DNA from 4 places in the Lysinibacillus sp. K60 genome. Region 3 is predicted to be linked to each of the others. Evidence: riboswitches for the same ligand, from Rfam matches in the RefSeq annotation. Region 3 holds a riboswitch; each other region holds the start of a gene.
The links. Region 3 has a riboswitch for thiamine pyrophosphate ahead of HCH28_RS13935 (phosphomethylpyrimidine synthase ThiC). Riboswitches for the same ligand answer to the same signal wherever they lie in the genome.
Positions count from the first base shown of each region.

Region 1: it holds a riboswitch for thiamine pyrophosphate, as region 3 does, so the genes downstream of both, thiW (energy coupling factor transporter S component ThiW) here and HCH28_RS13935 (phosphomethylpyrimidine synthase ThiC) in region 3, are expected to answer to the same signal.
Region 2: it holds a riboswitch for thiamine pyrophosphate, as region 3 does, so the genes downstream of both, HCH28_RS20515 (ABC transporter substrate-binding protein) here and HCH28_RS13935 (phosphomethylpyrimidine synthase ThiC) in region 3, are expected to answer to the same signal.
Region 4: it holds a riboswitch for thiamine pyrophosphate, as region 3 does, so the genes downstream of both, thiM (hydroxyethylthiazole kinase) here and HCH28_RS13935 (phosphomethylpyrimidine synthase ThiC) in region 3, are expected to answer to the same signal.

Region 1 covers NZ_JAASJR010000001.1:576,983-579,188, forward strand. The annotation lists gene HCH28_RS02805 (VWA domain-containing protein) at 1-4, shown strand, start outside; gene thiW (energy coupling factor transporter S component ThiW) at 322-822, opposite strand; TPP riboswitch at 917-1,024, opposite strand; gene HCH28_RS02815 (MFS transporter) at 1,091-2,206, opposite strand, start outside.
Region 2 covers NZ_JAASJR010000012.1:10,800-13,005, reverse strand. The annotation lists gene parC (DNA topoisomerase IV subunit A) at 1-536, shown strand, start outside; TPP riboswitch at 645-755, shown strand; gene HCH28_RS20515 (ABC transporter substrate-binding protein) at 909-1,904, shown strand; gene HCH28_RS20510 (thiamine-binding protein) at 1,906-2,196, shown strand; gene HCH28_RS20505 (ABC transporter permease) at 2,196-2,206, shown strand, end outside.
Region 3 covers NZ_JAASJR010000005.1:435,157-437,362, forward strand. The annotation lists gene HCH28_RS13930 (AEC family transporter) at 1-832, shown strand, start outside; TPP riboswitch at 893-1,007, shown strand; partial or broken gene HCH28_RS13935 (phosphomethylpyrimidine synthase ThiC) at 1,148-1,621, shown strand; gene HCH28_RS13940 (catalase) at 1,843-2,206, opposite strand, start outside.
Region 4 covers NZ_JAASJR010000004.1:182,326-184,531, forward strand. The annotation lists gene mbcS (acyl-CoA synthetase MbcS) at 1-990, opposite strand, end outside; TPP riboswitch at 1,181-1,278, shown strand; gene thiM (hydroxyethylthiazole kinase) at 1,363-2,130, shown strand; gene thiD (bifunctional hydroxymethylpyrimidine kinase/phosphomethylpyrimidine kinase) at 2,118-2,206, shown strand, end outside.

The DNA of each region.
Region 1 (2,206 bases), on a different contig from region 3:
TTAAAATAGAGGAAGCAGCAGTGCAAACTTAATAGTTTTGCACTGCTTTTTTATATTGTTTGAATAGAGAGTTGTCCCCTTTGTTAGAGCGGGTAAGATGATCTAAAAAGTGGGCTCTTTGCTCATAAGGAGAGAAAGGCGCTCTAAGTTGAGTCATTGCCGCTCATAAAGAGTAGAAAAGCGCTCCAAGTAGAGCCATTGCCGCTCATAAAGTGGAAAAAGGCGCTCTAAGTAGAGGTATTCTCGCTCATAAAGGGAAGAAAAGCGCTCTAACTAAAGTCATCACCGATCATAAAGAGAGATAAAACCCTCCAATCCCTCTCAATAAAGAGAAGAATTAAACCTCTTTACTAGCTCTGTTTTACGCATGCTACTCGCAACCATTACACCTAAAATGGCGCCGATTGTACTTGATGTTAAAAAGGCTGGTAGGAAGAAGAATGCTGCTACAGATGTTCCCATGAATAATTTTGCGTAAGGGACGGCAATAAGTGAAGCCAGAATGCCAGTTCCGATAACTTCTCCGATACCAGCTAACCACATCTTATTGCTATATTTATAGGCAAGGGCAGCACAGAACGCACCGATGATACTACCAGGGATAGCTAGTAGAGAGCCTGTTCCAGTAAAAATACGAATGATGGCAGTGACAAAGGCAACTATAACTGTTGGTACGGGTCCAAGTATAATCGCTCCTATCACATTAATAGCATGCTGAACGGGGTAAGCACGTGCGATTCCTGTTGGGATGGATACGAAAGTAGAGCCTGCAACAGCAACGGCTACTAATAAAGCCATGACTGTTAATTTACGAATTGACATAAAGTTCACTCCTTTTGGTAAAGTTGGTGAGGAAAAATAAAAAGGCCACCCCCTTTAAACAATAGGAAGCGGCCTTGCATGTATATAGTGACAACAGCAAGTAGCGCCACTTCCCTCCGCTAGTGTGAACTAGATCAGGTTCAAAGGGTCCGTATATTACCATATACGTCTCAGCCTTTTAAAGACTCCCCTAGTGGTTAAGATTATTCAATTTAGTGAATCAACAATAATGTAACATACTGTTAAAAATAGTCAATGATTTTTCAGACTATTTTGGATCGGGATGCATTAAATGAGGTGCTTTTTTCACTGTCCAGATGAGCGCAAGGAAGAAACAAGCTAATAATATGATAGAACCAAAAATATAGGGGCTATTCATATTCCAATCAAATAATAAACCTGCCAAAGCAGGTCCAATCATATTCCCAAGGCTCATATAGGCATTATTCAAGCCCGCAGCAAATCCCTGCTCTTTTTCTGCAAGTTTTGAGATGAGTGTATTAACAGCTGGGCGAATTAATGTCGTTGCTGTAGAGAAAATTGTTGCTACAACTAATATAAGGGCAAAGCCAGAAACAAATAATATTAAGAAAATAGCAACGGATGCAATAAACAAATTAACTAGTACTACTTTCATTTCACCATAACGATTGAACAGTGGTGTAATAATAAACATTTGTACTACTACTCCAAAAGCACCACCAACAACTAATATAATCGCTATATCTACAGGTGTGTAATTAAACTTTTCTGTCACAAATAATGACAATGTCGTTTGGAAATTTGCAATTCCAAACGAGAACACCAGCATAATTATGAGCATAACAAAATAAGGCATATGTATGGAACGAGCCATTTGCTTCGCCAGATTGTCTTGCTTTTGTTTCTGTTGCGCAGTGTTTGGTTTGGTAGAAGGTAATAAAAAGTAAGATAAAATAGATGCTACAATGGCTGCAGCTCCAGCTGTGAAAAATGGGAAATGTAAGCTTACCTTTGCTAAAAAGCCTCCAATACCAGGTCCAATCATAAAGCCAAGAGACATGGCGGCACCCAACATCCCCATACCTTTCCCGCGTTCTTCATAGGTTGTGACGTCAGCGACAAAAGCCATAATAGGAGGTGCAACAAATGCGGAACCTAGACCACCTAAAAATCTTGCTAAAAAGAGCATCCATACATCTGTAGCAAGGCCAAATCCGATTTGAGCAAGACCCGTTACGATAAGACCGAAAATAATTAAATTTTTTCGACCGTACTGATCTGAAAGATTCCCAGCAATAGGAGAAAATACGAATTGAGCTAAGGCGAACGTTGCGATTAGCATACCTAGAACTTGTCCTGCTGCACCAAATATTTTTAAATACTCTGGCATGACAGGAATAAT
Region 2 (2,206 bases), on a different contig from region 3:
AAACGATGAACGTCAAGGCTGGTGATGCGATGATCTATGCATCGTTTGTAACAGATGACGTGGAGCTGATGCTCACAACGGATACAGCCTATGCAATTCGTTTCCCAATGGAGGAACTACCTGTGACAGGTGTGAAAACAGGCGGTGTGAAAGGGATCACACTAAAAGATGGAGAAGCCTTAGTTGGCGTCAATGTATTACAGCCTGATGTTACCCAATATGTAGTGATTGTGACACAGCGTGGGGCCGTGAAGAAAATGAATGTCGCTGAAGTTGAAGTAGCAGGTCGTGCAAAACGTGGACTAAAAGTATTAACAGAGTTAAAAGCAAACCCTCACCGAATTGTGGCAGTTGTTCAAGCAACAGACGGGGAGCAGGTTGTGATTGAAACTGAAAAAGGTGTTCAAGAGGTGATTGACGTGCAAGCATTGTCTCGTGCGGATCGCCATTCCAACGGTTCATTTAAAGTAGATATTGCAACAGATGGGGCAATCTCTCATGTTGTCACAGCCAAAAAAGAACAGAAACCAAGCTAAAAGAATGCCCAGTCTCTTAGGAGTGCTGGGCTTTAAGCTCATTTCAAAAATAGCACCTTGTCATTTAAGTGAAACTATGGGTATAATAATCATCGAAAAGTTCATAGCGAAAGAATGTAGGGGGGCTAGTAATTGCTAGCTGAGATTGTGTCCGATAGACGCTGACCCTTTGAACCTGATTTGGCTCGTACCAGCGTAGGGAACATCTATTCAAAAAAGCAAAGTTTTGAAGATTGATTGCGATACGTCTGGGAGGAATCCTAGGCGTTTTTTTATGTTTCAAGCAACAGCTTGCCAACATTGTATACGCTTTCTTCTGGTGACAACATTCATTCATGAACACTTTCATATTACAAACTGGGAGGCTTTCGCATGAAAAAATGGTTATTTATTCTAATGGTAGCACTATTAACATTAGCAGGCTGTAGTGACAAGGAGGATAAGCAGGCTGCTGACAAGCTGAAAAAGGTGTCTGTGGTACTGGATTGGACGCCGAATACAAATCATACAGGACTATATGTTGCAAAAAAACTCGGTTATTTTGAGGAACAGGGCTTAGATGTTGATATTATTATGCCTGGTGAGGCGGGTGCAGATCAGCTTGTTGCTTCTGGAAAGGCGGATTTTGGCGTGAGCTATCAGGAAGGCATAACACAGGCACGAGTACAGAATGTGCCGCTGGTCTCAATCGCAGCAATTATACAGCATAATACATCTGGCTTTGCTTCTATTGCTTCAAAGGGCATTACATCGCCGAAGGATTTTGAAGGTAAAACCTATGGTGGTTGGGGTGCGCCATTAGAGCAAGCCGTCTTACAATCACTAATGCAAAAAGAAAAGGCAGATATTAATAAGCTAGATATTGTCAATGCAGGGGATTTAGATTTCTTCACAATGATGGAAAAAGACATTGATTTTGCTTGGATTTATTATGCATGGACTGGTATTGAGGCTGAGCTGCGTGGGGAAAAGATTAATATGCTATATCTTACAGATTATAGTGATCAATTAGATTATTATACGCCCGTTTTAGCTACAAATGAAAAAATGATACAGGACAACCCCGATGTAGTCAAAGCCTTTGTGGCAGCGGCAGCGAAGGGCTATGAATACGCAAGTGAAAACCCAAGTGAAGCGGCGGATATTTTAATCGAAGCGGCCCCTGATTTAGATAAAGCGTTAGTGCATAAAAGTCAGGAATGGCTGGCTGATAAATACCAGGATGATGCCAAGCAATGGGGAGAGCAAAAGCTTTCTGTGTGGGAAAATTATGCGAAATGGATGTCTAGCAATCAAGTACTAGAGGGCGAATTTGATGCGAAAAAAGCCTTTACTAATGAGTTCTTACCTAAAAAGGAGGGCAAATAAGATGGCAAATTCATTAATCAGTGTACAAATCATTCCGAAGACAGAGAAATATGAAGATGTGATACCGTATGTAGATGCAGCAATTGCGGTGATCGATGCTTCTGGGGTGAAATATGAGGTTCATCCATTGGAAACAACGATGGAGGGTGAGCTTTCAACATTGCTCCAAATCATTGAAAAAATGAATGAGAAGATGATCGAGCTTGGTGCCATCAATGTCATTACACAAGTGAAAATTTTATATCAGCCAACGGGGATTACGATGGATACATTAACGGAGAAATATCAGTAATGAAACATGC
Region 3 (2,206 bases):
AAAAGCATTGTCTCAGCTTATTACATATTGCTTTATGCCGGCAGCTGTTTTTGTAAATTTATATGAAACACATGTGGAGTTATCGGTACTGGGAGAGGTCGGATTATTTATTATACTCTTTATAGGTAGTCAAATGTTACTCAGTCATTTTATGGCAAAAGGGCTAGGTTTAGCTAGAACAGAGGCAGCTGTCTTTAAAAATAGTGTGGTGCTTATTAACTCTGGCAATTACGGTATTCCAGTTGCTCAAATGATATTTGCCACGCAACCTATTGGAGTAGCCATTCAGGTCATGCTCGTAATCTTTCAAAATATGACTACGTATACATATGGATTATACAATTTAATTTCTTCTACAAAGTCGGGTATGACAATCATCAAGGATTTCTTTAAAATGCCTATTATTCATGCGCTGATTATAGGTGCCGCTATGAACTATTTTGGTATCGGTATTCCACAGTTTATCAAAATACCAGTAGAACATGTGGCAGATGGATTTATTGCTGTGGCCTTAATTACTTTAGGTGCGCAATTATCACAACTAGAGATGAAATCAATGTTTAATAAAACCGTCATTATCAGCTGTTTTACGCGATTAATTATTGGACCATCTGTTGCATTAGCCATTATTTATATATTGGGATTAGATGGAGTCGTCGCACAATCACTGTTTATAGCTAGTGCCTTTCCAACATCCCGTAATAGTTCTAGTCTAGCATTGGAATATGATGTAGAATCAGCAACAGCCGCGCAAGCTGTTTTATTTTCTACCATTGTAAGCTGTATAACTGTAACCATTGTGATCTATTTTGCGGAAGTATTATTTACCTAGTAAGATAAAAAATAACTTCCATCTCTTAGTATTATCTGCTACACTAGCATCAAACTAAATAGTATTAACTAGGGGAGTCTGATGAGTCAGGCTGAGAGGGAAACGCTACGAAGTTTCTTGACCCTTTGGACCTGATCTGGCTCATACCAGCGTGGGAAAGTTAAGAAGCTATTGCAGAGTATGCAATCAATAGACCTTTACATTCGTGGCCGGATCCAAATAATTATTTTGGATTCGGCCTTTATTTTTTGGATTGTTGGGGTGAGCTAGAATCGGTCCTTATATCAAAATAAATTTAAGGGAGAGAAGTAGCTCATGTCAGCAATTAGTGAAAAGAATATTACCATTATGTCTAGCTTTGAAGGAAGCAAAAAAGTATATGTGGAAGGATCACGCCCAGATATTCTAGTACCTATGCGAGAAATTGCATTAAGTCCGACAACAGGCAGTTTTGGAAATGAAGAAAATGCTCCTATTCGAGTATATGATACGAGTGGGCCCTATACAGATCCAGCCTACCAAGTAGATATTACGAAAGGTTTACCTGCCTTACGAAATGCATGGATTCAAGAGCGAGGGGATGTAGAAGCATATGAGGGACGCTCCATTAAACCGGAGGATAATGGCTTTCGTCATGTTGATGACCCGCGTATTCAAGAAAATGTCTTCCCTGAGTTGACGAGAAAGCCTTTGCGTGCTAAAAAAGGTAAAAATGTGACACAGCTTCACTATGCACGAAGGGGGATTATAACGCCTGAAATGGAGTTTGTAGCGATTCGTGAAAATATGAATGAAAGATAAGGATTTGAATACGACTGAAGCGATCCATCAAGGTATGAAGGAAAAGGCAGAGGAGTTTAAAAAAGCAGGCAGTCGAATTTACCAATAATGAAAGAAAAGGCTTATGTCAAAAAATAGACATAGGCCTTTTTTAATCAAAAAACTCCATGTGAATAGTGGATTCACATGGAGTAAAAGTTGGATTTGGATATCAATAATAAAGTGGAATATTAAACGTTTGTTGGTTGTTTTACATATGGGTTTGTAAGGTCCATACCTTCTAATGAAAGACCCATCGCTTTTGCGACACCTTCACCATATGCTGGGTCAGCTAGATAGCAGTGAAGAATGTGACGGCGTTTGATGAATTCTTCAACAGAAGCCATATCATTCGCTGTATTTTCAAATAGACGTTGTTGCTCTTCCACCGTCAATAGACGGAATAGCTTACCTGGTTGCTCAAAGTAATTATTATCGTCTTCACGGAAGTCATGAATACCTGCATGACCATCAATGCGTAATTCAGGCTCTTTATGGTCTAAATTATGCTCCCACTCGCCATAGCTATTTGGTTCATAGCTTAATGTCGAACCG
Region 4 (2,206 bases), on a different contig from region 3:
GCCTACTAATAATGTATTTTCCGTTTGTCCATAGCCATCTCGCACTTGTAATTTAAATGTTTCCAAGAATACTCTAATGACCTCACTATTTAATGGCTCACCAGCTGATACAGCTTGGCGAATTGCACTTAAATCATACTCATGTAAATTATCAAGCGCTGCCATAAAACGATATTCAGTTGGTGTACAGCATAGTACATTGATTTTGAATCTCTGAAGCAATGCTAAATAAGAAGATGCTTCAAATTTACCTTTGTAGACAAATGCAGTAGCACCACTGCCTAAAGTAGCCAGAAACGGACTCCATATCCATTTTTGCCAGCCTGGTGCTGCAGTCGCCCAAACAATATCATTTTCTTGTACACCCAACCAATGTGGTGCTGTTGTTCGTAAATGAGCATAGCCCCAACTATGAGTATGCACTGCTGCTTTTGGATTTCCTGTTGTTCCACTTGTATAGGCTAAAAATGCATTGTCTGTGCTTTTTGTTGGGATAGGATTTATGTAGGTTGTAGATTGATTATACATTTTTTCAAGTATGTTCTGCCAAGGTTTATGTGCATTCCCTATGACAAATTGTTGGATGTCTTGTAAATTCCCCACTTTATCGAACTGTTCAATATAGGGTTCAAATGCAATAACCGCTTTAGCATTTGCATGACGAATTCGATACTCAATATCCTTTGTTCTTAACATTTCAGAACTTGGAATAATAGTTAAACCTGCTTTTAATGCAGCAATATACACAATATATGCTTCCACTGAACGGGGTACCATCACTAAAATGACATCACCTTTCTTTAAACCTTGCTTGGTGAATACATGTGCTGCTTGATTCGCTTTTTCCAATAAATGTGCATATGTAATACATTGGATGTCTTGGTTTTCTTCATAAATGATTAAAGCATTTTTGGTTGCATCCTGAGCATATTTTTCAATTTCCTCTACTATGTTATACCATTCTGGTGCAACTAAATCTTGTCTTTTCATGGCAATTGCCCCCTTTTGTTATGACACATTATAAAACTCTTTTTTCAGCATTTTCAATGGTTTGTGTTTAATTTCGGTAAAGTCATGACAACTATCATACTCTCCTATATGGCATCGGTCACATTTTATCTATAGGAAAACTTGCTATTGAATACAAATGAAAAGTATGGTACATTTTGGTCAACTAAAAGCAAGATTGCAGGGGGACTCGCAAGAGTTGAGAAGGTAAAACCTGACCCTTTGAACCTGTTAGTTAATACTGACGTAGGGAGCAATAAACATCTTTTTTCAGATGAAAGGCTCTTTTCGTGCATTTTTACACAAAAAGAGCCTTTTTTGCATGCTTACGTCCATCCCTTAAGGAGGACTACAATGATTTTTCAAACAATTCGTCAACAACAACCACTTATCCATTGTATTACCAATTATGTAGTGGCAAATTTTCAAGCAAATGGTTTATTAGCGATAGGTGCTTCACCAGTAATGACCGATGACTGCCAAGAGGTAGAGGAGATGGTAGCCATTGCTCAAGCATTATTAATTAATATTGGAACACTTAATAATCGCACAAAAAGTGCCATGTTATTAGCAGGTGAAAAAGCCAATATACTTGATATTCCTGTTGTTTTAGATCCTGTCGGAGTTGGAGCCACAACTTACCGTAAGGAAACCGTAAAATATTTACTTGAAAACATACAATTTGCCGTTATTCGCTGTAATCTCGGCGAGCTAGCAGCAATAGCTGGTGTAAATTGGCAACAAAAAGGTGTCAATAGTGGTCATGGCACTATCGCTATGGAAGCAGAAGCCGTATCATTGGCTCAACGCTATCAATGCATTGTTATTGTCACAGGAGAACGCGATTTTATAACTGATGGCAAGCATAGTCAATGGATCGCTGGTGGTCATCCACAAATGACGGAAGTAACGGGTACAGGTTGTTTACTTAGTGCAATTTGTGGCGCAGCCTATAGTGTAAGCCATAACCCTTACCAACAATTAATAGAAACACTTACTTACTATAAAAAAGCAGGTGTACTGGCATCAGCATTTACTGCAGACATTGGTGATTTTCAAATAGCCTTACTCAATGCTATACATCGCTTATCAAAGGATGGTGTAGCTTCATGCATATTGTAACAACAATCGCTGGCTCAGATAGTGGTGGTGGCGCGGGTATACAGGCTGATTTAAAAACATTTCAGGAATTAGAAGT